Regions from separate parts of the Mesorhizobium sp. NBSH29 genome, predicted to be linked through region 1. Evidence: riboswitches for the same ligand, from Rfam matches in the RefSeq annotation. Region 1 holds a riboswitch; each other region holds the start of a gene.
What was found. Region 1 has a riboswitch for cobalamin ahead of GA830_RS14425 (ABC transporter ATP-binding protein). Riboswitches for the same ligand answer to the same signal wherever they lie in the genome.
Positions count from the first base shown of each region.

Region 2: another riboswitch for cobalamin. It lies ahead of bluB (5,6-dimethylbenzimidazole synthase); the one in region 1 lies ahead of GA830_RS14425 (ABC transporter ATP-binding protein).
Region 3: another riboswitch for cobalamin. It lies ahead of GA830_RS07760 (DUF1636 family protein); the one in region 1 lies ahead of GA830_RS14425 (ABC transporter ATP-binding protein).

Region 1 is NZ_CP045492.1:2,905,463-2,915,503, reverse strand. It holds gene GA830_RS14470 (RluA family pseudouridine synthase) at 1-678, shown strand, start outside; gene GA830_RS14465 (ATP12 family chaperone protein) at 685-1,479, shown strand; gene GA830_RS14460 (YggT family protein) at 1,483-1,842, opposite strand; gene GA830_RS14455 (sodium:solute symporter family protein) at 1,913-3,730, opposite strand; gene GA830_RS14450 (DUF4212 domain-containing protein) at 3,738-4,001, opposite strand; gene GA830_RS14445 (hypothetical protein) at 4,140-4,838, shown strand; gene GA830_RS14440 (DUF2735 domain-containing protein) at 4,895-5,089, opposite strand; gene GA830_RS14435 (hypothetical protein) at 5,155-5,568, shown strand; gene GA830_RS14430 (glutamine synthetase beta-grasp domain-containing protein) at 5,489-6,529, shown strand; cobalamin riboswitch at 6,751-6,962, shown strand; gene GA830_RS14425 (ABC transporter ATP-binding protein) at 7,065-7,910, shown strand; gene GA830_RS14420 (ABC transporter substrate-binding protein) at 7,928-8,875, shown strand; gene GA830_RS14415 (FecCD family ABC transporter permease) at 8,902-9,888, shown strand; partial or broken gene GA830_RS20425 (transposase) at 10,011-10,041, shown strand, end outside.
Region 2 is NZ_CP045492.1:1,988,732-1,998,772, reverse strand. It holds gene GA830_RS09865 (hypothetical protein) at 1-16, opposite strand, end outside; gene dxs (1-deoxy-D-xylulose-5-phosphate synthase) at 137-2,047, opposite strand; gene GA830_RS09855 (DUF2277 domain-containing protein) at 2,171-2,437, opposite strand; gene GA830_RS09850 (exodeoxyribonuclease VII small subunit) at 2,482-2,733, opposite strand; gene GA830_RS09845 (histone deacetylase family protein) at 2,737-3,663, opposite strand; cobalamin riboswitch at 3,812-3,995, shown strand; gene bluB (5,6-dimethylbenzimidazole synthase) at 4,047-4,766, shown strand; gene ribB (3,4-dihydroxy-2-butanone-4-phosphate synthase) at 5,086-6,183, opposite strand; gene aroC (chorismate synthase) at 6,248-7,360, opposite strand; gene GA830_RS09825 (DUF1344 domain-containing protein) at 7,536-7,787, shown strand; gene GA830_RS09820 (histidine phosphatase family protein) at 7,804-8,391, opposite strand; gene fabI (enoyl-ACP reductase FabI) at 8,414-9,232, opposite strand; gene GA830_RS09810 (DnaJ C-terminal domain-containing protein) at 9,316-10,041, opposite strand, start outside.
Region 3 is NZ_CP045492.1:1,548,643-1,558,683, reverse strand. It holds gene GA830_RS07785 (precorrin-2 C(20)-methyltransferase) at 1-601, opposite strand, end outside; gene GA830_RS07780 (precorrin-8X methylmutase) at 598-1,230, opposite strand; gene cobG (precorrin-3B synthase) at 1,230-2,612, opposite strand; gene cobN (cobaltochelatase subunit CobN) at 2,609-5,953, opposite strand; gene cobW (cobalamin biosynthesis protein CobW) at 5,974-7,011, opposite strand; gene GA830_RS07760 (DUF1636 family protein) at 7,008-7,373, opposite strand; cobalamin riboswitch at 7,520-7,725, opposite strand; cobalamin riboswitch at 7,813-8,020, shown strand; gene GA830_RS07755 (CbtB domain-containing protein) at 8,057-8,236, shown strand; gene GA830_RS07750 (CbtA family protein) at 8,252-9,010, shown strand; gene cobU (bifunctional adenosylcobinamide kinase/adenosylcobinamide-phosphate guanylyltransferase) at 9,003-9,518, shown strand; gene cobO (cob(I)yrinic acid a,c-diamide adenosyltransferase) at 9,520-10,041, shown strand, end outside.

The DNA.
Region 1 (10,041 bases):
GTCTTCAACAAGCCGGCTGGGCTAGCAGTTCAGGGTGGTTCAGGCGTCACCCGTAATGTGGATGACATGCTAGAGGCGTGGCGCAGCAAGAAGGGCGAGAAGCCGCGTCTTGTGCATCGGCTGGACCGCGATACCTCAGGTGTTCTGGTGGTGGCGCGCACGCGGCTTGCTGCGATGAAACTTTCGGAGTCGTTTCGTGCGCGTGAAACCAAGAAAACCTATTGGGCGCTGGTCAAGGGCGTACCTCCCAAGCGGGAGGATAAGATCTCCACCTGGCTGATCAAGGAACCGACGCCGGATGGCGACCGGGTGCGTGTGGCCAAGCATGGCGAGAAGGGGGCCGATCATGCGGTGTCCTACTACCGGGTGATCGAACAAGCTGCGCAAACGCTGACCTGGCTGGAGATGGAGCCCTACACCGGGCGCACCCATCAACTGCGCGTCCATGCTGCGCATTTTGGCTGCCCTATCATTGGCGACCCGAAATATTTCGAGGCAGATACCAATTGGGATTTTCCGGGCGGCGTCCAGAACCGGCTGCATCTGCACGCGCGCCGTATCGTTATCCCTCATCCCGACAAGGGCTATATAGATGTGACCGCACCAATGCCGCCGCACATGCGCCAGAGCTGGAACCTGATCGGCTTTGACGAAGCAAGTGCCGAGGAAGAGGGCTGATTTGTCATGCGAGATATTCTGACTGACCTTGAAGCGGGAAAATTCCTGTCTGATCCCGATCCGGTGCGGCGTGCACAGATCCAGATGAAGCGGCCGCTGCCGAAGCGGTTTTACACGGCTGTCACCGTAGCCGAGGGACCGGACGGGGTCTTTGCGGTCCATCTGGACGGAAAGCCGGTGCGCACGCCCGGAAAGGCGCTGTTGGCGCTGCCGACTGGTCGGGCAGCACAACTGGTGGCCGATGAGTTTGCCGCGCAGGCCGAGACGATTGATCCGGTGTCAATGCCGGTGATGCGGCTGGTCAACACCGCGCTCGACGGTGTGACGCTGGATCCACAGGCGGTGCTGGAAGATATATTGCGCTTCGCATCCTCCGACATGCTTTGTTACCGCGCCGATGGACCGGTAGCATTGGTGGAGCGTGAGAACGCGGCGTGGGACGGGCTACTGGATTGGGCCCGCGCGAGCCTTGGCGCGCGCTTTGTGCTTGCGGAAGGGGTGGTGCATGTCGAGCAGCCGCGTGAAGCAATTGCGGCGATCGGAATTCATCTCAGCCAGCGCGCCGAACCATTGAGGCTTGCGGCGCTGCATCTGATGACATCGATTACAGGATCTGCGGTTCTTGCCCTTGCAGTCGATTTCCAGGAGCGCGACTTGGACAGCGCCTGGGTGGCCGCCCATGTCGATGAGGACTGGAATGTGGAGCAATGGGGTGCCGACGCCGAGGCGGTGGCACGTATGGCCGGGCGCAAACGCGACTTTACGGCAGCTTTCAACGTGCTGGACGCGCTGCGCGGCTGATTGTCAGCTGCCGCCGAAAGTCTGGTAGAGCCATTGGGCCACGTCGCTTTCAAGCGGAAATGACAGCATTCCCATGACCGAATAGCCCAGCAGCCAGGGCATCAGGTAGAATCGGATCATGAAGAAGAACCAGGCGACAAAGATCGGCACCAGCGGGTCGATCAGGAACCCCGGCGTAATTGGCCGGAATACCCGCAGGACCGGGTTAGTCGCCTTCACAAACACCTTGTTGAAGAAGAATTCTGAGTTTTCGGGCAAAAAGACGCCCATAGCCGCGCGGCCGATCAACGTCCACATGACGATACCAAGCACATAGTCGAGCACGATCACCCAAAGCGGGTGGATGTAGATCAGATCTTCCAACGATGGGTCCCCCGGTATCAAAAACAAGGGCGGGACTGTCGTCCCGCCCTCATATTACTCAATGGGCCAATCAGTGGCCGGCTGCAAGGATCGTCTTGCCGCTCGGGATGCGCACTTCGTCGACCATGTCCTGGATCTCCTTGGATGGTGCACGCGTCATCAGCGTAACCACGACCATGGCGACCAGGCTGACGGTCATGCCGACGATGCCGAAGCGAACGTCGTCAAGACCGAACCAAGGTGTCATGATCTTGTTAAAGACCAGATACAGGTAGAGCGAACCGGAGACAAAACCGGCAACCATGCCGGCGATTGCGCCTTCGGTATTGGCACGTTTCCACCAAATGCCGAGCACCAGCGGGAAGAACAGACCCGAACAGGCAAAGTCGAATGCCCAAGCCACGGCGCCCAAAATACCAGTCAACTTCAGCGAGGCGACAAGAGCTGCGGCAGCGCCGATGAAGAGAAGCAACACACGGGCAACGATGAGCCGGCGACGGGTATCCGCCTTCGGATCGATCATCTTGTAGTAAAGATCATGCGACAAGGCATTGGCGATGGCGAGCAGCAGACCGTCTGCCGTTGACATGGCGGCAGCAAGACCACCGGCAGCCACAAGGCCGGAAATCACATAGGGAAGCCCCGCGATTTCAGGCGTTGCAAGCACCACGATGTCCGGGCGCATGAAGAATTCGTTCAACTGGACGATGCCGTCGCCGTTCTGGTCGGCAACAGCTAGCATGCCGACCGAACTCCAGTGCTTTACCCACTCCAGATTAGAGACTTCCTCGAACGCCTTTCCGATAACCGAAGTCGGCAGATTGGGATCGAGAAGCTGCAGCTTCGTTAGCGTGGCAAGGGCCGGCGCCGAGAAGTACAGGAGGAAGATGAAGAGCAACGACCAGCCAACTGAGCGGCGTGCAGAGCGGACGGACGGGGTAGTAAAGTAGCGCATAAGAATGTGTGGCAGCGATGCGGTGCCGGCCATCATACAGATGGCAAGCGAGACCATTGCCCAACCCTTGCCCTCTGGAGCGTTGGCCGGATTGACCAGCACCGAGACGCCGGGAATGGCTTCGAGTGCAGGCTTGAGGCCGTACTGCGCTTCCAGTTCGGCGATGCGGTGGACTGCTTCACCGTAGGAGAAGTGTGGAATGATGCCAAAGCCCTGCTTGTTCGACATCCAGATGATAGGCACCAGATAGGCGATGATCAAAACGATGTACTGCGCCACCTGAGTCCAGGTGACGCCGCGCATTCCACCCAGCATCGAGCAGATAAAGATGCCGATCAGGCCAAGCCAGACGCCGAACTCGAACGGAATGCCGAGTGTCTGGGCTGCAATTGTTCCTGTCGCGTTGATCTGCGCCGTCACATAGGTGAACGACGCCACAACAAGAATGATGACGGCGCAAAGACGGGCAACATTGCCGCCGTAACGCGTTCCGACGAAATCCGGCACTGTGTAGCAGCCGAATTTGCGCAGGTAGGGAGCCATCAACGAGTTGACCAGCACGTAGCCGCCGGTCCAGCCGACGATGTAGCCGAGATAGGGATAGCCACCGAAGTAAACACCACCTGCGAGTGCGACGAAGGAGGCGCCCGACATCCAGTCGGCTGCGGTGGCCATGCCGTTATAGAGGGCAGGGACCTCGCGACCGGCGACGTAGTAAGCGTCGACTTCTGCCGTGCGCGACAACCAGCCGATGACAGCATAGATGGCGATGGTGAACATCAGGAACCCGATGCCGATCGCCTGCGCGCCCATGCCCATCTTTTCGAGCAAAGCCATGAAGGCGAAAAAGACCAGGAAACCGAGTGTATAAAGCGCGTAGACCTTACCGAGGTTGTCGATAAAGCGACCGCTTTTTGCTTCTTGTATAGCCATGATCGCCCTACTCCCCGCCGACGCCGAATTCGTCGTCGATCTTGTCCTGGCGCCAGTTCTGGAACCAGATCAGTGCGACGAAGACGATCAGCGAGCCTTGAACGCTCATGTAATAGCCGAGCGGAAAGCCGAGGAACGTTGTTGCGTTCAGCGTGCTTGCCATCGACGGCAGGATAATTGCGAAAAGCGCCCAGACCGCCAAAACCAGAAATGTAAGATTTCTGGTCTTCTCCCAATGGCGATCCATAGCACCAGCATCTTTGCTAGGCATGGTTCGTGTCCTCCCTCGAACGCATACCGACAGGATGTCGGCATGCCGACGGCCCGGTCCAAATGAATCGGCCCCCTTTTCATTGTTTACAGTGTCGTCACAATCGCCGAAATAATCCTATCGTAGCATTTGCACAGCATGGGGAGATCAGCCATCTCAAGCCGCATGAACGATTTTGTCGATCAAATGACAGAAGCTGGTCGCTGGGTTCGTGACAGCTGGAACCGGCTGTCTGTTCGACGTGACACGGGCCCAATCAATGATTCCGAACTGCTGGCGGATTTTGTCACAACGCGCGCAGCGCTGGTGACGCAGAAAAAGCTCTACGGCTATCTCAAGGAGCGCATCGGAATGCGTTATCCGAAAATGTTCGCGGACGAAGAATTTTCGCGCTCGATCAACATTGCCAAGATGCAGGTTTTCGCAGCATCTCTGGCGGATTTAACCATCCATTGTGTTGCCCATGTGGGCACGGACCAGAGGCTCGAGCAGGGCGATTTCAATGCATTGGCGGTCTGGTGTTATGGCCAAGGTGTTGCCGCCAATGAAGAACAGGCGCCCAATGCGGTGACCGTTTCGCGCTGGCTCTCAGAATTCGGAGCACGCGCCGATAAGGCCAATTGGCACAACATCGCCGCCGGCGCCTCGGCCTTCACCGAGAGCCCAAAAGCGCTGATCCGCTGGGCGCCGATTGCCGATGAGCACAAAAATTATGACCGCGAAATTGTCGAGAATTCGATGCGGTTTGCGTGGAACGAGGTCCGCACCGAATTTCGCGAACGGCTTGATGCCGCAGCGGTGAGCTCTGACTGGAAAAGTCGATCGAAGCCGGACTGACGGAAACCAAAAAAACTTTTTGAAACAGCATGATAGGAGATTTTATCGCACGCTTGTCAGCTGTGGTGTGGCTTGTCTTCCTCGCCTATCGCTGCGTCATGGTACCACGCGTCCAATGCCACGAGGGCGGCACGCGATGGTTCGCGACATTGCGGCGTTTCAGAAATCACACCAGTCCACGGCGCGCCGGCGCGGAGTTTTACTGGAAACTGGTAGATTTGCGCTGTTTGGCCTTGAATATTATAGGTCATTGTTGCTGCCCTTTTTTATACAGTTGCGGCAGAGCGATCTCTGACAATATAGGCGTGCTTTTGAAATGAGCAACAAGCTCATGCAAATTGCCATTTCTGATCATTTTGTGAGCACCTTTTACTTGTGCCTGCTGGGCAATCACAAGCCGGCGCGCCTATCCCAGCGCAGCCAAGTGCATTTTGGCGTGAAACACGAAGGTTCAAGGACCCCAACGGCGGCAACAGTGTCCAAACAGCTCGAAACCCGGCGGATCGCAGGCCTCTTTGGCGGCGAAGTGTTGCAATTGTTCGACGGGCGCGCATTTGGCACGCTGCTTGCTTTTCTGATGGCGGGAGGGTGGCACATGCTGCGTGTCCATCCAGCGAACCACGAATTGAAATCGTCTTTGCGAGGTCGGCATGACAAAATACAAGCTCGAATATATCTGGCTCGATGGCTACACGCCGGCGCCCAATCTGCGTGGCAAAACGCAGATTAAGGAATTCGATTGTTTCCCGACGCTGGAGCAAATGCCGCTTTGGGGTTTTGACGGGTCGTCGACCATGCAGGCCGAAGGTCGCAGTTCCGATTGTGTGTTGAAGCCGGTCAGGGTTTTCCCGGACGGCGCGCGCACCAACGGCGTTCTGGTGATGTGCGAAGTGATGATGCCGGATGGCGAGACACCGCACCCTTCCAACAGCCGCTCCACCGTTCTGGATGATGACGGCGCGTGGTTCGGTTTTGAGCAGGAGTATTTCTTCTACAAGGATGGTCGTCCGCTCGGTTTCCCGGCTGCCGGCTTCCCGCCGCCGCAGGGTCCTTATTACACGGGCGTCGGCTATTCCAATGTCGGCTCTGTGGCGCGCAAGATTGTCGAGGAACATCTCGACCTGTGTCTTTATGCCGGCATCAACCATGAGGGTATCAATGCCGAAGTGGCGAAGGGCCAGTGGGAATTCCAGATCTTTGGCAAGGGCTCTAAGTGCGCTGCTGACGAGATGTGGATGGCCCGCTATCTGATGCAGCGCCTGTGCGAACAATATGAGATCGATATCGAATACCACTGCAAACCGCTAGGCGACACCGACTGGAATGGCTCTGGCATGCATGCCAACTTCTCGACCGTCTATATGCGCGAAGTGGGCGGCAAGGAGTATTTCGAAAATCTGATGGCTGCCTTTGACAAGAACCTTATGGACCATATTGCGGTCTACGGTCCCGACAACGACAAACGCCTGACCGGGAAACATGAAACTGCGCCGTGGAACAAGTTCAGCTACGGCATCGCGGACCGAGGAGCCTCGATCCGCGTGCCGCATTCGTTCGCTCGTAACGGCTACAGGGGCTATCTGGAAGACCGGCGCCCCAACAGTCAGGGCGACCCTTACCAGATTGCCTCGCAGATACTGAAGACAATCTCGGAAGTGCCGCTTGAAGGTACCGCGAAGGTGGCTGCATAGGCTTTTTTCCGTGTTAAATTTTACGGCCCGGCGGGAAACTTCCGGGTCCTCTTTTTGTGTGCCGGAGCTAAATCTTCGCTGTATCGATGTGGCTTAACTTACTCTTGGATGGGGAGTTGAGCATTCCGAAAATTTTGACAGGATCAACCATCTCATCTTCATATCGAAGTTTGAGCAGGCAAACTTCGATATGCTGGCGCTTGTGCAGATGACGCGAAGAAGCTAGCGTTTGGCACGATGGTGCCCGGAGTCGCAAGGCTTCGGGTGAAAAGGGAATGCGGTGCGGTTGACCTCATCAACCCAATCCGCAGCTGCCCCCGCAACTGTGAGCGGATAGCCTGACACCGGATTTGCCACTGGCCGAAAGGCCGGGAAGGCGGGTGAAAGGTAATGACCCGCGAGCCAGGAGACCTGCCATCTGACTGAGACGACCGGACGGGGTGTGCCGGGAAGCGTTGCTCAAGCTTCCGTGCGCCCTGCGCGCCCCGGTCTGCCAGCATCCTTCCCGAACGAAAGTGTGGGATGGAATTGTCGGATGGACGCGATTTGCGACCTGCCTGCCGAGAATGTTAAGTGCGAACCCGCTTTGCCGAGCACGCCGGTGCGCGAGGTGGTGGTTTCCGCGCAAGGTCTTGGACTTGCCGTGCGGGGAGGCCAGAAGCTGGTCGAAAATATCTCTCTCAGGATTAATACCGGCGCGCGGCTGGCGATCATCGGGCCCAACGGTGCGGGCAAGACCACTCTTCTGAAGATTCTGGCGGGACTGATCCCGGCTGGAGCGGGTGTGGTAAAGCTGTTTGGTCAGCCGATCCATTCCATCACGCGACGCGAGCGGGCCCGCATGCTAGCAGTGGTTGGCCAGAGCGATGCGCCCCACGGGCGTATCCGTCTGTCTGATTATGTAGGGCTTGGCCGGGTACCACATACCGGCCAGTCCACGGCGACCGACGATCTGGAACATGTCGATGAAGCCCTTGTGCGTGTCGGGCTTCACGGCAAGCGCGACCGGGAACTTTGCCAGCTTTCGGGCGGCGAGCGGCAAAGGGCCCATATTGCGCGCGCGCTGGCGCAGCAGCCCAAAATTCTCTTCCTCGACGAGCCAACAAACCATCTCGATCTGAAAGCACGCGGCGAGCTGATGGCACTCGTGGCCCGGCTCGGCCTGACGGTGATCGCTGTCCTGCACGATCTGGCGCTGGTGCCAGACTTTGCCACCGATGTTCTGGTCTTGGAGGATGGACGCGCAGTCGCGTCCGGCTCGCCCGCGCAAGCGCTGTCACCGGCTACCGTTCGCGACGTCTTCGGGCTGGAGGTTCTGCGCCTGCGCCACCCGACACAACAGCGAGACATTACAGTCTTTGATCTTCCTGATAATTTCTGAAACCGGAGTTTGACCCGTTGAAACGCTTTGGCCTTGTCTGCACCAATCTGCTGATTGCACTACCCGCATTTGGGTTTCCTGTAACCGTACAGAATTGCGGTGTACCGCTCACCTTCGATGCCGCCCCGAGCCGAGCAATTATCCACGATCTCAACATGTCGGAAATGGCGTTTGCGCTGGATCTTCAGCCTTCCATCGTCGGTGTGACCGGTATTTCGGGCTGGTATAAGTTCAGCCCGGAATTCGAGGCTCTGCGCAAGGATATTCCCGAACTTGCGCCGAAACATGCCTCGATCGAAACGCTGATCGCCGCCAAGCCCGATTTTTTCTTTGCCGGCTGGAATTACGGCATGCGCGTGGGTGGCGAAGTGACGCCCGAGCGGTTGGAGGCTTATGGGATCAAGACGCTGGTGCTGACTGAAAGCTGCATCCATGTCGATAAAAATCGGCCGCGCGCGTCGATGGAGCTGTTGTTCGGAGACATGGAGCGGCTCGGCAAGGTTTTTGGCAAGGAGCAAGAGGCCGCGAGGTTGATTGCAGGTTGGCGCGCCGAGCTTGCGGATATCGCTGCCAAAGCAGGAAAGAATGAGCCAATTAGGGTATTTCTCTACGATTCGGGCGAGGACAAGCCGTTCACAGCCGGGAAGTTCGCCATGCCAACGGCGTTGATCGAGGCCGCCGGCGGTGTCAACATCATGGAAGATCTGGAGACAAGCTGGGTCAGCACCGACTGGGAGACGGTTGCGATGCGCAATCCGCCTTTCATCGTCCTGCTCGACTACCAGGATGGCAGCGGGCCGCAGAAGATGATTGACTTTCTCACTGCGCACCCGGCGATGAAACAGACCGAAGCGGTAAAAAATGGCCGCTACCTGTCGTTGCGCTACGCTGAATTGACGCCCGGGCCGGCCAACATTCCAGCGATTGCTAAACTTGCCAAAGCGCTTCACCCGGAAGCGTTTTGAGCGACCGCAGCCGGTTCGTTCCCGGCATGGCCCTTGCGGCGCTGGCCATGGTTGGGCTTGCGCTTGGATCAATTGCCTATGGCTCGACATCCATCCCGTTCGCCCATGTGACCGATGCGCTCCTTGGTGTTGCCGGCTTTGACCGACCGATCCAGACTGGGCCAGTCCACAGCATCATCGTCGATCTGCGGCTACCGCGAGTCCTGATGGCGATTTGCGTTGGGGCTGGGCTGGGCGTGGTCGGCACGCTTCTGCAGACGGTAACGCGCAACGATCTGGCCGACCCGTTCCTGTTTGGACTGTCGTCCGGGGCGGCGGCTGGGGCTGTTGCTGTCATCACTATTTTGGGGAGCCGGTTCGGGCCCTGGACCTTGCCATTCGCCGCCTTTTGCGGTGGCATGTTGGCTACGACAATTGTGCTGCTGTTGATGCGCCGCGCTGAGGGACAAGGTCCAGAGCGGTTGATCCTTGCAGGGCTCGCAGTCTCCTTCCTGTTTTCTGGGCTTACCAACTATCTTGTCTTCCTCGGCGATCAACGTGCGGCGCATTCGGTGTTATTCTGGATGCTTGGAGGACTGGGGCTTTCGGGCTGGAACAATATTGCGCTGGGGTTTACCGGGCTCTTGGCGATCTTCGTGTTTGCGCTGCGCTATCACCGCCAGCTTGATGCGATCATGGCCGGCGAGCAGACGGCCGAAAGCTTGGGTGTCTCGGTAGAAAAATTGCGGGTGATGACGTTTGTTGCAGCAAGCTTTGCCACTGCACTGTTTGTCGCTGTTACCGGCGTCATCGGCTTTGTCGGGCTGATGATCCCGCATATGGCCCGACCACTTTCCGGCCGGCTACATTTTCGACTGGTGATCGCTGCTGCTATGCTGGGTGCGGTGTTGCTGCTGGCCAGTGACCTTGCCGCCCGCACTCTGTTGCACCAGCAGGAACTGCCAGTGGGTATCATTACCAATTCGCTGGGTGCCGCGTTCGTGATTGCGATGCTGATGCGGCGCAGGGTTTAGGGGCTGATGGCCAGCAAAAAGACCCGGCGGATTGCTCCGCCGGGTCTTTGTCGACTAGGCCGTGTGGACGAATTGACTCAGGTATAGCTTTTGGGGTTCCGCTGACCAATCCAGTCTGATTCATGGATTGTCGACTGATTTGGAGGTCGGCGA
Region 2 (10,041 bases), 920 kb from region 1:
TAAAGAATCTTATCATCCGTCGCCGCCCCTTTTTCCCCGGGGCCTGTGATACACACCTCGGGCTAAGAAACGGCCAAGAGACAGGGTAACCGAACCCGCAACAACCAGCGTAAACAGGAGGTTACAGTTTGCGTCATCATGCGCGGGCGGCTTGGGCGGAGCTGCCCAGCGCGGAAAATACGGCAGTAACTATGCCAGCGCGATCAAGGCCGGCATCAGCATACATTTTCTCCGGCTTGGCGTGGTCGGTAAAGCTATCGGGGAGAACCAGCGGGCGAACCTTCAATCCGTTGTCCAACAAGCCTTCTGTAGCCAAGTATTGCAGAACCTGACTGGAAAATCCGCCAATTGCACCCTCCTCCACCGTGACCAGCACCTCGTGATTGCGGGCAAGGCGGCGGACTAGATCGGTATCAAGCGGCTTGGCAAAGCGCGCGTCTGCGACCGTGGTCGACAACCCTGCAGCGTCCAACTCTTCTGCCGCCAGCAAGCAATCCTGCAAACGGGTTCCGAACGACAGAAGGGCTATTTTGGTCCCTTCCCTAAGGACGCGCCCTTTCCCAATCTCGAGCGCGATGCCACGCGCTGGCATATCGACGCCGACACCATTGCCGCGCGGATAGCGGAATGAAATCGGTCCCTCGTCATAGACGGCGGCGGTGCGGACCATGTGGCGGAGTTCGGCCTCGTCGGCCGCAGCCATCACGACAAAGCCAGGCAGCGACGCGAGGAAAGTCGTGTCGAAGGCGCCGCAATGGGTCGCACCATCCGCACCGACATAGCCGGCCCGGTCGATGGGAAAGCGCACCGGCAGCTTCTGGATCGCGACGTCATGGACGACTTGATCGTAAGCGCGCTGGAGAAAGGTCGAATAGATTGCCGCAAAGGGCCGGTAACCTTCGGTCGCAAGGCCCGCAGCGAAGGTGACTGCGTGTTGTTCGGCAATGCCAACATCAAAGGTGCGGGATGGGAACGCTTCGCCGAACAAATCAAGGCCGGTACCAGATGGCATTGCCGCCGAAATCGCGACAATCTTTTCATCTTCTGCCGCCTCCTGGATCAGACTTTCAGCGAAAACCCTGGTGTAAGCTGGAGCATTAGCCGGTGCTTTGGCCTGCGCGCCGGTGATCACATCGAACTTGCTGACACCGTGATATTTGTCGGCTGCGGCTTCAGCGGGCGCATAGCCCTTCCCCTTTTGCGTCACCACGTGGATGAGCACCGGACCGGAAATTGTGTCGCGGACATTCTTGAGCACTGGCAGCAGATGTTCCAGCTGATGGCCATCAATGGGACCGACATAGTAGAAACCCAGTTCCTCAAAAAGCGTTCCTCCGGTCCAGAAACCGCGTGCGAATTCTTCGGATCTGCGTGCTTTTTCCTGCCAGAATTTCGGCAGTTTTTTTGCCAGTTGCTTTGCTGTTTCGCGGATCGAGCGGTAGGTCTTGCCCGATACCAGCCTCGCAAGATAGGCGCTCATGGCGCCCGCTGGGGGTGCGATAGACATGTCGTTGTCGTTCAGAATGACGATCAAGCGTGCGTCCAGCGCGCCGGCATTGTTCATCGCCTCATAGGCCATGCCCGCCGACATAGCGCCGTCGCCGATTACCGCTATGACGTTGTTCTTGCCACCGGAAAGGTCGCGAGCAACCGCCATGCCCAAACCAGCGGAGATGGACGTTGACGAATGCGCGGCGCCGAAAGGGTCATATTCACTCTCGGCGCGCCTTGTGAACCCGGATAGACCGTTTTCAAGGCGCAGTGTGCGCATTCGATCCCGCCGCCCGGTCAATATTTTGTGCGGATACGCCTGATGACCCACATCCCAGATTACCCGGTCATCGGGCGTATCGAAGACGTAGTGGAGTGCAACGGTAAGTTCGATCACCCCAAGGCCTGCGCCGAGATGACCGCCGGTCTGCGAAACGATATCAATCAGATCGTGGCGCAGCTCTGCCGCTACTGCCGGAAGATCGCTCTCGGGAAGTTTTCTGAGATCTGCCGGGAGGCTGATCGTGTCGAGAAGCGGTGTCTTGGACTGGGTCACGGGCTGCCTTGTCTCGCGAAATAGCTGAGGGATTAAAACCTCAGATAGCGAAAGTAAATGTGTGCGTAGGTATGGACACTACGGTCACCCGGCTCAGGATCGCGCGCGGAAAAAGCTCATTGATCAGGCAAAGCGCAAAGCCGAGCGCGTCTTGGCCTTGGAAGCCTCATCCTCGCGGTTGCGCGGATGCTGCTGGGTCTCCATCGAATGGAGAAGGTCGTGAACTACTGCCGCTATGTCGAGTACTGCCGCATGAAACGCGGCCTCGTTCTTCTTCGACGGTTTCGTTGTTCCGCTCAGCTTGCGGACAAACTGGAGCGCCGCGTCGCTAATTTCGTCATGGGTGGCGGGCGGTTCGAAGTTAAACAACGGTTTGATGTTGCGGCACATGCGTTGGCTCCTGTGCTTGCCTCACGCCGATCAAAACGGTTGGGCTAAGCGCCGTCAAGCGGCTCGGTGCCGGTCGGCTTGCCGTCGCGCGAGAGGCGGATCTTTTCAACCTTGTCCTCAGCTGCCTTGAGCAGACGGTCGCAATGGGCCTTTAAAGCCTCACCCCGCTCATAGATGCGGATGGACTGGTCAAGTGGCACCTCGCCACGCTCGAGGTCGTCCACGATCGATTCCAACGCCTTAAGCGCCTGTTCGAAACTCATGGCCTGGATATCAGCGTTCAGTTCGGTGTCCATGGCCTATCCCTTCATCAATCTTTTTACGTGCGCACCGACCGAAAAGGAAAGGCCCTGCAGGTCGTAACCACCTTCAAGCAGGCTGACCAGCCGATTGCTGGAAAACCGCTCTGCACGGTCCATAAGTTTGCCTGTTGCCCAGTCGAAGTCTTCTTCTGTGAGATTTATCTCAGCTAGGGGGTCGCGGTGGTGGGCATCGAATCCCGCCGAAATGATAATCAGATCGGGGCGGAAATTGTCCAGCGCCGGGAGAATGCGCGAGAGAAATGCCTCTCGAAAAATATCGCTGCCAGTGCCGGCTGTCAGTGGCGCGTTGATAATGTTGCCAACGCCGGTTTCATGCTTTGCCCCAGTTCCCGGGAACAGTGGCATCTGATGCGTTGAGCAATAGAGAACGCTTGGGTCTTCGTAAAAAATGTCCTGCGTTCCATTACCATGGTGAACATCCCAATCAACGATCGCCACCTTTTCAGCGCCATGGCGGTTTTGTGCGTGGCGGGCGGCTATCGCGGCATGGTTGAAAAGACAAAATCCCATTGCCGTTTCTTTCTCGGCATGATGGCCTGGGGGTCGGGAAGCGACGAATACATTGTCTGCGACGCCCGCAAAGACATCATCCACAGCGGCGTTGGCTGCACCAATAGCGGTGAGCGTGGCGTCCCAGCTTTTGGGACTGACCGATGTGTCGCCGTCGATTGTTACGATGCCGTCGTCAGGGATCGCCTTGCGGATCTTTTCGGCGAACCTCTCCGGGTGGGCATAGAGGATTGTCGCCTCGTCGCCGAATGGCGCTACGATGCGATCCAGCGGAGAATAGATCTCGTCATCCAGCACGCGTTCTATGGCGCGCAACCTGTCGGGACGCTCCGGATGACCGATGGGCGTGAGATGTTCAAGAAAGATTGGATGGGAGTACAGCCTTGTAACCATGTCCCGATATAGGCGCCCGATGCCGATTTGGCCATGCGACAAGCCGCTGTTCAACAGGGTTTAGGCGCAGCCCCATACTTGGCAGGTCAAGCAGGAGCATTTGGATTGCGCCAACCGCAGCGGGAGGATGGCTATTGCGGCAAAAAACGATATGAACGGCGTGCTAGGTGCCCGCAGCCATGCGGGAGAATCGGGAACGCGGTTGAAATCCGTGGCGTGCCCAACGCTGTAAGGGGGATCGCGCCGGCATATGTCACTGTTCTACGGAACGGGAAGACGCCGGATGCGGGATGAACCCAAGCCAGAAGACCGGCCAGGCAAAAATGTGTCCGCTGCATGGTCAGGCAGGGACCCGTTTCGTTTGATCGCAAGGGGACAACGCGATGCCGGCAGATTTTATTCAACACTCGAAAGCTGCACCCTTCGGAACGACCGAGCGCGCGGCAGTCTATGAGGCTATTTTTACGCGTCGAGATGTTCGCAGCAATTTTCTTCCCGACCCGATTAGCGATGAAGTTCTGGCGAGGTTGCTGTCGGCCGCTCACCATGCGCCCTCGGTGGGATACATGCAGCCCTGGAATTTCATTGTAATCCGCGATGACGAGCGGCGGCGAGAAGTGCGCGATCTGTTTGTCGCCGCAAGGCAGAGCGAGAGCGAAGCAATCGAGCCCGATCGGCGCGATCTATATCGGCGCCTGAAACTGGAAGGCATTTGCGAGACACCCCTCAATTTGTGCATCACATGCGACCGCAGCCGCTCTGCCGACTCGCCGCTCGGGCGGTTTCACAACCCGCAGATGGATCTTTTCAGCACGGTCTGCGCGGTGCAGAATTTCTGGCTGGCGGCACGTGCCGAAGGCATTGGCGTCGGCTGGGTCAGCATTCTGGAGACTGAGGCGCTGAAACAGTTGCTTCACATCCCCGACCACGTGGTCCCCATCGCCTATCTCTGCGTGGGCCACGTTTCACAGTTTGCGCCAAAGCCTGATCTCGAGAACGCTCAGTGGGGTTCCCGTTTGCCACTGGCCGACCTCATTATGAGTGAAGTGTTTTCTGGATCTGGCGAAAAGGCTCTGAAAGCAGCTGCAGCAAGTAGCCGCTAAAATCGGAGTGAGCCAGTCTCACCCTCATCCACCGTTTGGAGCCGCAGGCCCTCAAGCAGAAATTTGAAGGTGATTGGCGTTCGGACTGATTGAACACCGTGTGTCGATGCTGTGATCCGGTTGATTACCAGTATAGGCATGGCGCTCGGCGCATTTATTTCCGGCTGGGTGGTCGATACTTTCGGCGCCCAGCACGGCTTCTGCGTCTCTGTCGCTTCCGGCGCACTGTCTCTTGTAACGGTGCTCCTGGCCCAGAGATTGCTATCGGTAGACCGCACTACATCTGGTGCAGCTCCTCAGCCCGCAGAGTAGAGCGTTCTTACAGGATTTCGGTCTTCGCGATGCGGATGCCGAACCCTTCCAGCCCAACATAATGGCGTTCGCGCGAAGCGATTAGGTTGATTGAGGAGATGCCAAGATCTTTCAGTATCTGGGCACCGAGACCTATCTCGCGCCACTCGCTCTCACGGCTTCTTGCTTCTTCATGGTCTTCACGATCACTGGGAGCTGGACGAGAGCGGCCTTGATGCGCCACGCCTACCGATCCTTCGCGCATGTAAACGATAACGCCCCGTTTGCCACCCATCGATTTCATGACCGATTGCAGTTGATCGGTGGTTCCAAACACATCCGATACGACATCTTCCGAATGGAGACGCACCGGCACGTCTTCACCATCCCGGATGTCGCCGAAGACGATGGCCAGATGATGCATCGTTTCCCACGGCAATGTGTAGGTGTAGGCCTTCGCCGGACCTCCCGGAGTTTCCATATCAAAGCATTCGATGCGCTGGATCAGCGTCTCCTGACGCTGGCGGTAAGCGATCAGATCGGCGACTGATACTTGTTTCAACCCGTGCTTTTCGGCGAATGACGTGACCTGAGGGCCACGCATGACCGAACCTTCATCATTGACGAGTTCGCAGATGACGCCAATCGGCGGCAGGCCGGCGAGTTTGCAAAGGTCGACGGCTGCCTCGGTATGCCCTGATCGCATCAACACGCCGCCTTCGCGCGCAACCAATGGGAATATATGCCCCGGACGAACGAAATCCGAAGCACCAACATTGCCATTGGCAAGATTGCGGACTGTCAGGGTTCGGTCATCAGCCGAAATACCGGTTGTCGTGCCATGCTTGAAATCGACGCTGACGGTGAAGGCAGTCTGGTGCGGAGCGTCGTTGTCGGCAACCATCGGTGCCAGATTAAGGCGCTTTGCCTCCTCACGGGGCATCGGTGCGCAGACGATGCCTGAGGTATGGCGCACGATGAAGGCCATTTTTTCCGGCGTACAATGAACTGCTGCTACAATCAGATCCCCTTCATTCTCGCGCCCGTCATCATCCATGACGACAACGATTTCCCCAGCTTCAAAGGCGCGCAGGGCTTCGACGATTTTTTTCTGGTCGTAGGGCATGGGGCGTATCCGTGGAGATAGAGCAAGGGAGTAGGGCAAGGAGGGATTAAAGCAGTCGAAAGTGCTATTCGCTATTCGCTATTCGCATATCTCCAACCTGCCCTCGGTGCCGCAAATAGTGGTCAGCGATGGCACATGCCACCATGGCCTCACCGATAGGTACGGCACGAATGCCGACGCAGGGATCATGGCGACCCTTGGTCATCACATCGACTTCCTGGCCATCGAGGTCCACCGATTTGCGCGGGGTGAGGATGGACGAGGTTGGCTTGACTGCGAAGCGAGCGATAACGGGTTGACCGGTTGCAATACCACCCAGAATGCCGCCCGCATTGTTGGAGAGGAACTCGGGCTTGCCATCTTTGCCCATGCGCATCTCATCGGCGTTTTCTTCGCCAGTGATGCGCGCAGCTTCAAAGCCATTGCCGATCTCGACGCCCTTGACGGCGTTGATCGACATCAGGCCAGCCGCAATATCCTGATCGAGTTTGGCGTAGATCGGCGCACCTATCCCTGCTGGTACGCCGTCTGCAACAACTTCAATGACCGCGCCGACCGAGGAACCGGATTTGCGGATTTCGTCGAGATAATCCGCAAATACCTGAACCGAGGCCCGGTCTGGCGTAAAGAACGGATTTTCCGGATCGGCGATGAAGTTCCAGTCCCAATTGGTCCGGTCAATCGATTTTTCGCCCATAGAGACAAGGGCGCCGCGAACGCTCAATCCTGGGACGACCTTTCGTGCCAGTGCGCCTGCGGCGACGCGGGCTGCAGTTTCGCGGGCCGAGGATCGGCCGCCGCCACGATGGTCGCGAATCCCATATTTGGTGAAATAGGTATAGTCCGCATGGCCTGGACGAAACTGCCGAACAATTTCGCCATAATCTTTGGAGCGATGGTCCACGTTCTCAATAATCATCGATACGGGCGTGCCGGTCGTAACCATATCGTCGCCGTCTACTACGAAACCCGAAAGCACGCGCACGGCATCGGGTTCGCGACGCTGGGTCACGAAGCGCGACTGGCCGGGTCTACGCTTGTCTAACTCGGACTGGATATCGGCGAGAGTAAAGCGAATGCCCGGTGGACAGCCGTCAACAACGCAGCCCAAAGCGGAGCCATGGCTCTCGCCCCAGGTGGTAACCCTGAACAGATGTCCGAAAGTGTTGTGCGACATTGGCGATCTGGTCCTTCCCCGGATGGGAGCCGGGCGTACCGCCGCTTCTATTGACGTTTTTTGAGAGGGTCAAATAAAGCGTGACGGATTTAGTTTTGACAAAATAGTCATGTTATTGCTCACTCATATAAGGGACATTCCGCCTATGCGCGCGCGCGCTCAGAAAGGAACTACGATGAAGCGAGCCCTGATTTGTGCAGCAGCAGTTTTGTATATCTCTGCAGGAGCGGCTTTGGCTGCAGAAGCAGAGGGGAAGATCAAATCGATCGACATGGATAAGCTGATGATCACATTGAGTGACGGAAAATCCTACAAGCTGCCCGGCGAATTCGATGTTGAAGCTCTTGAAGAGGGAGGTGAAGTCTACTTGGCATATGATGAGGTCAACGGCGAAAACCTTATCACCGACATGGAGATTACCCAGTAGCAGCTGAATCCGTTCGCTAAAGCCAGTCCAGAAACTGGCCTTCCAGTTTCAGAACGCGGTCCTGGGGAACGCTGAGAATTGCAGCTTCGCGTTCTGGCATTTCGGCTACCGTACGAAATAAAGTGCGGATGATGCCGCCATGGGTGACGCATACAGTTTTTTGCGTCACTTCCATAAGCCAGGGCAAGATGCGTTGGCGCAGCATCTCATAGCTTTCGGCTGATGTCCCCGGTGGCTGGAAATTCCATTTGTCCCGCCGCCGAGCCTTGGGAGATCCGGGTGATTCCGCCTCAATCTCGGCGAAGGTAGAACCCTGCCAGTCGCCGAAGCTTACCTCAACCAGGCGCGCGTCGGTGCGATAGGCACTCGGTTCCACACCCATTGCGGTTCGAACCCGCTCCATGGTTTCGCGGGTTCGGCGCATCGGGCTTGCGACAAAGTCGAAGCCATCCCCGCGGCCAATCAGTTCCGCAAGACGTCTCCCATTGCGGTCCGCCTGGTCACGCCCGTGCGCGTTGATATCGGTGTCTGCCTGGCCCTGCAGCCTGCCCTCGGCATTCCAGTCAGTCTCGCCGTGACGCACGAAATAGATGAGTGGGTACATGACTGCCTCGCCGGCGCTGCAGTTAGTCCTTGACCGTTGAAATGTCAGGCGCGTCGACAGCCTTCATGCCAACAACGTGGTAGCCGGAATCGACGTGATGAATCTCACCGGTGACCCCACGCGACATGTGCGACAGGAAATACAGCGCCGAATCACCCACCTCTTCCGCTGTCACGGTGCGCTTAAGGGGCGAATTGTATTCGTTCCACTTTAAAATGTAGCGGAAATCGCCGATTCCGGAGGCCGCAAGAGTCTTCATAGGCCCCGCCGAGATGGCATTTACGCGGATATTGTTGCCGCCCAGATCGACGGCGAGATAGCGCACCGAGGCCTCCAAGGCCGCCTTGGCGACACCCATCACATTGTAATGCGGCATTACTTTTTCGGCGCCATAATAGGTTAGAGTTAGCAATGATCCGCCGTTGGGCATCAGGCGTTCAGCGCGCTTGGCGACTGTGGTGAACGAATACACAGAAATATCCATGGTGCGCAGGAAATTGTCGCGCGTTGTCTCGACATAGCGGCCGTCGAGTTCATCCTTGTCGGAGAAGGCAATGGCATGAACCAGGAAGTCGATCGTGCCGAACTTCTCTTCCACATTTTTGAATACCGCGTCGAGTGTTTCAGGCTCGGTGACGTCGCAATGGCCGACGACATGGGCGCCAAGCTCAGCGGCCAGCGGTTCGACGCGCTTCTTGAACGCTTCGCCCTGATAGGTCAGGGCGAGTTGCGCACCCTGGTCGGCGCATGCCTTGGCAATACCCCAGGCGATTGACCGGTTGTTGGCAACGCCCAGGATGAGGCCTTTTTTGCCGGCCATGAGGCCATTTGAACCTGTCATGTAAGGCTTCTCCGCGCTGATCATACTTTGCGCTGCCTATCGCACAGGCAAAGGCACGCTTCAAGCGCCGTTGGCAGCTCCAGTTAGCCTTGGTCTTTCAACAAGGTTTCGAGCGCGCTATCATTACCCTCCGGCAGCATGACCCGCACATGGGCATAAAGATCGCCGTGCCCGCCTGCCTTCTGGGGAAGTCCCCTGCCCTTTATACGCAGTACCTTGTCCGAGCTCGACCAGGCCGGCACGTTGACAGCCAATCTTCCAGCAGGGGTCTCGACCGCAAGCTTTGCGCCCAATACTGCATCGCGCAGTCGCACGTGAAAGTCGGCGTGAAGGTCTCGACCCTCAATTCTGTAGCGTGGATGACGGCGGAACTTGATGGTGACCAAAGCGTCACCCGCTTCGCCACCCAAAATCTGTTCGCCCTGAGCTTTTAATCGAATGGTCTGGCCGTCCTCAACATAGGCCGGCAGCTTTACCACCAACCGCCGACCGTCGGGGAAAATCGCATTAACCTTGGCGGCGGTGGCTGCGTCCTCGATACTGACATCGAGCGTCGCATTGAGATCGCGACCACGCGGCACTTGCTGGCGCGGACCCGCCTGTGCGCCAGGGCGTTGGTTGAAAGCGTCGCCGAAAATGTGGCTGAAGATATCATCCTCAACACCCGCGCCGCCGGAACGGAACTCGAAACGCGAGCCACCCGGCGTCTGCTGCCCACGACGGAAACCGGCGAACGGGTCGCCGCCCGGCTGTCCGCCCTCAAATCCCTGATAGCGCTGCTTGCCTTCGGCATCGATCTCGCCACGGTC
Region 3 (10,041 bases), 1.4 Mb from region 1:
CAGCCGCTTCGAGCGCGCGGCGAATTTTTGGCAAATTGCGCCCCACCTTCATGATCACCGCCGCCTGCGTATCCGACAGCCGCCGCGTCAGTTCAAATTCACTCATTGTTCCCGGCAGGACCGAGAGCACATCATCACCCTGCACGATCGGAATACCGGCACCCGACCAGCAGCCGGACATAGCGGTGACACCGGGAATAACTTCGGTTGGATAGAGGTGAGCGAGGCGCACATGCAGATGCATGTAGGAACCGTAGAAAAGCGGATCACCTTCAGACAAAACGGCGACAGTTCGCCCCGCTTCAAGGTGCTTTTGGAGCGTTTGAACTGATTGCTCGTAGAAATCGGTTATTTGCGTGCGGTAATCGTTGTTTTCCTTATCTAATTCTGTCGTCACCGGATAGAGAAGCGGAATTTCTATCCACCTCTCCTGAACATGGGCGGCGATGATTTTGCGCGCATTGGAGACATTGCCGCGCTTGGCGAAATGCGCCACGACATCCGCATTTTCAAGCGCACGAACTGCTTTCAGGGTCAGAAGCTCGGGGTCACCCGGACCTGTGCCAACGCCAATAAGCCTGCCTTTTCCAAGACTTGTCATACGCCGGACCTTGCCAAAGCATTGAGAGCGGCGGCTGTCATGGCCGAGCCGCCCATGCGGCCGCGCACGATGGCGAAGGGAATGCCGAGGGTCGAGGCGGCCAAAGCCTCCTTTGATTCGGCTGCACCGACGAAGCCGACCGGCATTCCAATGATTGCGGCAGGTCGTGGGCCGCCCTTTTCGAGCTTCTCGAGCAGGTAAAAAAGTGCGGTCGGCGCGTTTCCGATGGCCACGACAGCGCCATCCAGATGCGCATCCCACAAGTCTAGAGCGGCTGCAGAGCGTGTGTTTTCAATGGCTTGCGCAATTTCAGGCGTGCGAGGATCGCGCAAGGTGCAGATGACTTCATTGCCGGCTGGTAGTCTGGCATGGGTCACCCCATGCGCCACCATGGCGGCATCGCACAGGATTGGTTTCCCCGCCATCAAAGCTGCCTTCGCAACCTCGACAAAGGTTGGCGAGAAGACGAAATGGCGCGTCGCCTCGACCTGCCCGCAGGCATGAATCATGCGGATGGCAACATCGGCTTCGGCCACAGAAAAGGCTGATAAATCAGCCTCTTGGCGAATAATCGCGAATGATTTTTCGTAGATCGCGGTGCCATCCTTGATGTAATCGTATGCGCTCATCATGATCCCTGGAAGGCTGCGGTCACAGTTTTTGCGCCCAGCCGGTTGAAACAATCGCGGGCCGTTTCGCCCACTCTTTGCTGTTCGCGGTATAATCCGGCCAGACGTGCAAAACCATGCCTGATTTCGGCATGTTCGAGCCGTAAAACGCCGGATTCGGAGGCTTTTCCGCCGCAAATGAGGCTGATCCCGTCATTATTGCCGACAAAAGTAAGGTCGGCTGCACTTGGATGGGCGCAACCTTTGGAGCAGCCGGAGACATGGAAACTCAGCGAATTGTCGAATAGTCCGCCTCCCAAAGCTGCCAATTGCTCTCCCGCCACCCGCGCTGCAAGGTGGCCGGACGAGCAGGCAGGACTGCCCGGACAGGCGGCAATACACAAGCGCGTATCTCCTGCATCACCGATGAAACCAAAGCGCGGCGCGAGGTCGCGCATCTGTTCGCACACGGAAATATCTTCTGCAATCAGCAAGATAGCGCGACCAGGTGACAGTCGTATCTCCTCGATACCCGCATTCTCGGCCTCAAGACAAAAGGCCGCCAGCCGCGCCCCTTCGATCTGGCCGAACGGCAGGCCGACGCCTATTGCTGCGCGATTTGCGCTTAACGCAAACATCCCGATTGGCTGGCTGTTGCGCGCAAGATGTGAGCGATCGAGAAACACGATCTTCGCATCCAGCGGTGTTTCCTGTTGCAAGTCCGGTTCTGAAACCTCCAGCGCATGCTGGGTCAATTCGCGGCGCAGGATTGCTGGCACCAGATGTGTTGCGCGGGCCTGCTTGCCCAATTTTGCGATGGCGGTTAGTGCTGCAATCGCGCCATCGCGCGCTTGGGATTCATCGAGAAGCGCAATTGGTGCTGCCCGCTCGGCAGTGCCACCGATCGACAATTGCCACGCCACGCCTCGCTTCGTGCGGGTCGCAGTGAGGCGAATATCAGCCAGGATGCCAGCCATGGGCAGGCGGCCACCGCCATCTATGACAACCGATACTTTTGGGCCAAGGCGTAGCGAAAGCTCTTTCTTTTCAATGATTTCACGAATTGATCCTGCCAGTGGAAGAGGATCAGTGATCTCGGATACGTCGATTCCAGCCAAGGGGCCGGTTTCGACTGGCACACCTGTCCTGACACGGATGCCGAGCGCTTCGATCTCTTTTGCAAAGGGCGCGACTGTCGATTCTTCCAACCCGCGTATCTGAAGGCTGCCGCGCGCCGTAACCTCAACCATGCTGCTACCATGACGAAATGCCGCTTGCGCGACACCGGCCAACGCACCAGGTGAAAAGCCACCACTGGCGGGGCTTAAGCGCACAAGAAGTCCATCACCCGTGCGCATCGGCTCAGACAATGAGGGGCAGGCATTGCGGATAATGGCCGTCATGCCGCCAACCGGCCTGTGGCTTCAGCAATGAGTTCTGCCAGATCATTGTCCACCGAATTACGCAATGGATGCCATAGGCCACGCTTTCTGGCCGAGGCGAACCGTACGGCAATGGCGCGTGCGGCAGCAGGGTTTTCGGCCAGCAGGAATGCGCGCACCTGCGGGTCGCCCAGATAGGCATCGTAGACGGCTTCGATCAATGAAGGCGCTATGGCATTTGTTGTTTCAGCAAAACCGATAAGCCGATCCACCGTCTCGGTAAATTCGGACGCGCCGCGCGGCCCGTGCCTTAGCTGGCCGGCAATGAAAACCGGGTTGGTGGCGCGGGCGCGCACTACGCGCGCAACCGCTTCGCTGACCGAGCGGGCGCGGGGTCGCGCAGGATCTGTCGTATCGAGCGCGATGATATCTGCCTTGCCGCCCAAAACGGCAATTGCTGCGGAAAAGCCGCCTATGAAGGCGACATCGGCGGAGCCTTCCAGAATATCGCGACCGGGATCATCGCCCGTATGGATCAACAGTTCCGCACTTGCCACGCGGTCTGCAAAGGCGCCTGGCGCAGAAGTGCCCTCGCCCTCAGCCCCCCCATAGGAATGCGAACCTGCGTCGAGATAGGCGCGCCCAAGTTCTTCGCGGTCTGCCCAGTCGCCTGATGCCAACCGTTCCTCGATGCCTGCGCCATAAGTGCCGGGCGATGAACCGAAAACGCGTGATGGAACAGAGCCTTGCACCTTGGCGAGGGCAGAAAGCGGGTTTTCATCCGCATCCTCGTCGCGTGCGCCAACGGCCATGGCGGCCGCATGAATGAGCGCGATCTGAGAGGGGAACATGTCGCGGAAAAGCCCGGAAATGCGCCATGTAACATCTATGCGCGGCCGCCCCATCATGGCTGCCGGCAACACTTCGACAGCGGTAACACGCCCGGTCGCGGCATCCCATTGCGGACGGCAACCCATCAAATACAGGCCTTGAGCGATTTCCTCACCGCCGGTGCGCAGCGAAGCAGAGCCCCACAAATCAATGACAAGGCTTTTGGGCCAGTCGCCATGATCTTGCAGATAGCGGCGCAGAACCTCTTCTGCTGCCGCGCGGCCAAGCTCAAATGCGGTCGGTGTGGGCATGGTGCGCGGGTCTGCGGTGAACAGGTTACGCCCCGTTGGCAACACATCAGTGCGGCCTCGTGCCGGTGCGCCGGAGGGGCCTGCGGTGATGTGGCGCCCATCCAGTGCTGCCAGCAAAGAACGGCGTTCGTATTGAGCGCTTTCATGCCGCATCGGCTCAGGGTCATCATCTTGCACACGGCCATAGATATGCAGGCCATCCTTGATGGCGAAATCCTTCAAATCGCACAGCCACGCATCAATGCGCTGGAGCGCTTCATCCGGTGTTTCAGAGCCTGACATGCCGGCATCTAATGCCAGTCCGGTCTCGCGCGCCTTTTCAACGATGAGCTTTGCCAACCGGTCGCGCCGGCGACGGTCCAGCCCCTCGGCCTGCGCAAACTCATCCACCAGACGCTCCAGTATCTGCTGGTTTTCATCCAGCCCCGCTTCGGTGAGTGGTGGTGGCAGATGGCCAAGCGTAACAGCCGCAATGCGCCGCTTGGCCTGTGCAGCCTCGCCCGGATTGCTGACAATGAAGGGATAGATAACCGGCAATGCGCCAGTGACAATTTCAGGGAAACACGCATGCGAAAGCGCGACCGTCTTACCCGGCAACCATTCCAGCGTGCCATGCGCGCCAACATGGATGATGGCGTGGCAGTCCAGCGTGTTCTGCAACCAGATGCCGAAAGCCAGCAACTCGTGACGGGGCGGAATGGTGGGGTCGTGGTAGTCAACGCGACGGTCAATGGAGCGACCGCGATCAGGCGCCAGCGCGACCGTGATGTTGCCGAAACGAGCCGCGCGGAACGATATATTGTCCGCCAAATCGGCGTGGACTGCACTGCCCCAAGCATCTTCGACCGCCTGCCGCGCCGCTTCAGGGATATCTGAGAACGCTTTAGTATAGGCGGTCAAAGGCAGCGCATGCTGGCCGCGATCCAAGGCGTCGAGCAGAGCGCGCGGCGTGGCTGGAATATGGCCCACGCAATACCCCGCCTGTTGCAAATCATGCAGCATGGCAAGCACGCTGGCGGGCACATCAAGGCCAACTGCATAGCCAGTGCGACCAGGGGCCGCCGGATAATCAGGTATTAAAATCAATATATTGCGTTTGGCACGCTCAGTTCTGCGCAGCCGAACGAGATTTTCAACACGGCGCGCGAACTGCACGACACGCGCAGGCTCCGGCTGATTGATCATGCCCCGGTGCCCGGCGGATTCCAGCGCTTCAGCCTTGAAGGCAATCGCTCCAGCATGGATGCGACCATCAAGCTCGGGCAGGACCACATGCATTGCGAGATCTGCCGGTGCCAGGCCACGCTGATTGGTGGACCATGCTTCGTGGCGCGTGGTGGCAATGATGGCCTGAAGGACAGGAACGCCTATGCGGTCAAACAGCGTTTCGGTGCCGGGCTCGGCGCCAGAGGCAAAGGCTGTTGTGGTGACGAGAATATCTGGCGGAAAATCGGTCACTGCCTGCTCGACGAAATCCAGTGAGGCACTTTCCTTGAGGCTCGCCACAAAGATGGGAACTGCGGAAATACGGTGCGCCGCTAGCTCCGCACACAAGGCATCAATGGGCGCTATGTCTGCTGCCAGCAACATGGAGCGGTAAAACAGGAGAGGCACGATTGGTGCGCCAGGGGTAAGGGTTGCACGCATATCACCTACAGTGGCGATGCCACGGCCCGGAAGATAAAAACCGGCTTTTGGCACCGATGCAGGTTGCACGGCGAGGCTTTCATGCCCGGCCAGCGCTCCAAGACGCCCAAGAAGGCCTTGCATATTGGCTGACCCACCTTCGCGGAAATAGGCCAGAAGCTCATCCAGCGTTGCGCGCGGCAGTGTTGACGCTTCGATCAGACGTTCATCCATCTCCCGGCATTCACCCGGCAAGAGTGCCAGATGAAAACCCTTTTCGCGCGCCATGGCTGCGAGCCTGTCGCAACCATAACGCCACCATTCATAACCACCCAGAATGCGGACCAGAACAATTTTGGCTTGGCCGGCCATGCTGTCGATCCACAGATCGACAGACATCGGATGGCGCAGTTCCCGCAGCGGTGTCAGTTGCAGCGAGGGTGCATCCGACCCGGCAAGCCGGTGCGCTGCCGCAAGGCTTGCCAGATCGCTGTCGGTAAAGGACAGCGCCACAATGTCCGCAGGCGGCTGTTTCAGATCGACCGGTTCGGCCAGATCATCCAGCGTTGCAGATGTTGTGGTGAGAATGTGCACCGCGGATCAGCCTTTCCTGCTCAACCAGCAAGAATGGTTTCGATGGCCGGGCGATTGAGACCTTTGAGCCCTATCACGACCAGACGGCTTTTGCGTTCTTCGCCGGGCGCCCAGGCGCGGTCGAAATGATGGCTGACACGCGCGCCTACTGCCTGCACCAGAAGACGCATGGGCTTGCCCGCTACATCCACGAAGCCTTTGACGCGAAGCACGTTCTCCGCTTCAGCGGCTTGCGCCACTCTCGCCGCCAGATCAGCCGGTGTGGTGATTGCTGGAAGCTCTATGACGAAGGTGTCGAAATCATCATGTTCGTGATCGAATGCGCCATCATGATGGGTTTTGCGGTTTTCGATGTCGTCTTCGACTGCCAGGCCGAGACCCAGAAGCACCGAGGCATCTACCTTGCCATGGCTTGCCGGGACGACTTTCACTGCGCGCGCCATATGGGCCGAGATGATGGCATTGGCACGTTGGCGCCCGGCATCATCCATCAAATCGCTTTTGGACAATATGATGAGATCGGCACACGCGATCTGGTCTTCGAAGACTTCCTCTACCGGATCATCATGATCAAGCGTGTCGTCTTCCTGCCGCTGCGCGTGAAGGGCATCCATATCATGAGCCACACGGCCTTGCGCCAATGCCAGGCCATCGACCACAGCGATGACCCCATCGACGGTGACGCGGCTTTTGACTGTTGGCCACTGGAATGCCTGAACAAGCGGTTTGGGCAAGGCCAGGCCTGAGGTTTCAATGAGGATGTGATCAACGCGCGGCTCCAGCGCCAGAATCTTGTCGAGTGCGGGCACGAAATCATCCGCCACGGTGCAGCAGATGCAACCATTGGCCAGTTCAACGACATTTTCCTCCGGGCAAGCGTCAATGCCGCAACCTTTCAGAATATCGCCATCAATCCCGACATCGCCGAACTCGTTGACGATGATTGCAAGGCGCTTACCACCGGCATTCTCCAGCACATTGCGTAAAAGCGTCGTCTTGCCGGCACCGAGAAAGCCCGTGATGACGGTGCAGGGAACGCGCTGTGAAGATGCAGTCATTTTAATTCCTTCAGAGGATTAAGAGGCGGGATGCGGGATATCAGCCCGCGTTTGAGGCTGTCGGGGCGACCACGCCATGGAATGAGGCCATCGGTCGATCCAGCAAAGAGTTCAGCGCCCGCAACGAGGTCTGCGCCACTGTTGATGGTGAGTTCGCCAAAGACATAGCTCCAGCTGCCCGGGCGCACCATTGCTGCGCTGAGGCGGCGTTTGCAATTGCCCAGACACTCCACTTTCTCAATGCGGACATTGGTTCCCGAGGCCGCGCGAATGGCATCCTCGGCCAGATGTTCTCCGGCGCGCGGACGCGCATCTGAGCCCGTTTCATCGCGGCAGTTTTCGCAGATGAGTACCGTGACCATTGTCTCGGCTTCGCGTTCATCGGGACTGGAACTGATATCCACACTGCACTCCGGTTCAAATCTCGTGGGGTGCAGCAAAGGGTCCACCAGCGCCATTCAACAGCGCGGTGTTTCCATAGCCGGGTTCCAGGGCACCCCGCCCGGATCCGGTTTCGTGTTCGATGGCAGGTCTCCTGGCTCGCGAGTCGGCACCTTCTCCCACCTTCCCGGGCAATAGCCCAGTGGCATTTGGTAGAGGCTCTTCGCTTACAGTTGCGGGGACAGCTGTGGTTTAGGGGCATTTCTGCCCGGCACCACATTCCCTTTTCACCCTCTCCGTTGCCGGAGAAGGACCATCGGCAGGGGGAAATTACGCGGGTGGCTGACATGATGTCAACGCGCTTCGCGTTCTGGCCCAAAGTCAGCCGGCAAATTCGGTTGCCCGGCGGCGAAGTTCGTTTATAGTCGCGCTGTCGTCGGTTTTCGATAAGAACCGAAAGAGGGAATGCGGTACGGAAAGCTCAGATGAGCCGATCCAATGCCGCGGCTGCCCCCGCAACTGTATGCGGCGAGTTCCTCCCCAAATGCCACTGGATCAATTGTCCGGGAAGGCGGGGAAGGAGCATTGACCCGCGAGCCAGGAGACCTGCCGGCGACACGACTGCAACCAAGGCCCTCGGGTGGAGGGCGAGAGGAATATGAAATTGACCACTGCAACACACACGACCACAAGCGCAGCTTCTTCGGCGTCGCGCGCATTTCAGCTTGGCCTTTCGGCTCTGCTCGGGCTCTTCGTTATCGGCTTTGTCGGCTTCTCACATATGGAAGTCGCCCATAACGCCGCGCACGATTACCGCCATTCGATGGCTTTTCCCTGCCACTGAGCCGGAGCTTGATCCATGACCCTTTTTCGTAACGTCGTGTTCATCGCGGCGATCGCCGGGCTATTGTCAGGTATCGCCATGGCGGCCATGCAGACTTTTGCCACCGTGCCGCTGATCTTGGCGGCGGAAACGTATGAAAACGCAGCACCTGCCAACCATGACCATGATACGCAAGCGGCCAATGCCGGAGCAGCAGCTACAACGCCCGTTGTTGAAGCTCACGCGCATGGCGAGGATGCGTGGGAGCCTGCCGACGGTTTTGAGCGCTTTGCCTATACAGCGGCTGCGAACATCGTGACGGCAATCGGCTTTGCGCTGGTTCTGGTGGCAGTATCGGAAGCGCTTGGCGGTATTCTGTCCTGGCGTCAGGGGCTTTTCTGGGGGTTCGCCGGCTTTGCTGTCTTCACGCTGGCGCCGGGCCTTGGCCTGCCGCCCGAACTGCCGGGCATGCCTGCCGCCGATGTTTCGATCCGCCAAGCATGGTGGATTGGCACGGTGTTGGCTACTGCCGGGGGGCTGGCGTTGCTTGCTTTCCGCAATTCATTGCCGTTTGCGCTTCTCGGCGTAGCGTTGATCGTAGCGCCGCACATCATTGGCGCGCCGCAACCAGTGAGCCATGGCACCGCTGTTCCGGCTGAGCTGCTCCGTCGCTTTGTCGTGGCGGCGACGCTGACAAACCTGATGTTCTGGATGGTTTTGGGCGCTGTCGTCGGATTGTTGCGCTCCCGTTTTACCGTGGCGGGCGAGCCGGTACTGAAACGCGGCCTTGCCTGATCAAGCGAGATTAACGCTCCTTTTCGGCGGTGCGCGCTCCGGCAAGAGCGCGCATGCCGAACGGGAGGTCACCAAACTTCCAGCTCCCTGGGCCTATATCGCTACCGCGCAGGCGTTTGACGATGAAATGGCCGAGCGCATCGTGCAGCATCAGGCGCGGCGCGGGGCGGGCTGGATGACAATCAACGCCCCGCACGATCTTGCCGGCGCCCTTGCCACACTACCAGACGGCGAGCCGCTGCTGCTCGATTGTCTGACGCTGTGGCTGACCAACCGGATGCTGGCCGAAGCCGACATCGAAGCCGAATGCACAGCGCTCGCTGCGGTCCTTTCTCAACCGCGCGGGCCTTGGTTTGTCGTCAGCAATGAAGTGGGCCTTGGCATCGTCCCGGATAATGCACTCGCCCGCCGTTTTCGCGATGCCGCTGGGCGCCTGAACCAGCAGGTTGCAAGCGTCGCAGATGAGGTTTTGTTCCTCGTGGCGGGCTTACCCATGAAGGTCAAATGATATGAGTATCGATCCGAAAGACACCGAACGCCACCGGGCCAAGATGGCCAAGCGCAAGGCCGTGCAGGATGAGGAAGTGGCCGGCAAGACGATCGAACAGAAGGGGTTGCTGATCGTCAATACCGGGCCTGGCAAGGGCAAGACCACCGCAGCCTTTGGCCTCGCGTTGCGCATGCTGGGCTACGGCCACCGCGTCGGCGTCGTGCAGTTCATCAAAGGCGCCTGGCATACCGGCGAGAAAGATTCCTTTGCTGCCTTTGGCGAGCGCGTGGTCTGGCACACCATGGGCGAAGGCTTTACGTGGGAAACGCAGGATCTGGCGCGCGATATCGCTGCCGCCGAGCGCGCCTGGAGCAAGGCGTTGGAATTGATGGCCGACCCCTCGATCAGGCTTCTGGTTCTGGACGAGATGAATATCGCACTGCGCTATTCCTATCTCGACCTAAACGCAGTGGTGACAGCGCTAAAGGCACGGCGTGCGGATCTGCATGTCGTGGTGACCGGCCGCAATGCCAAGCCGGAA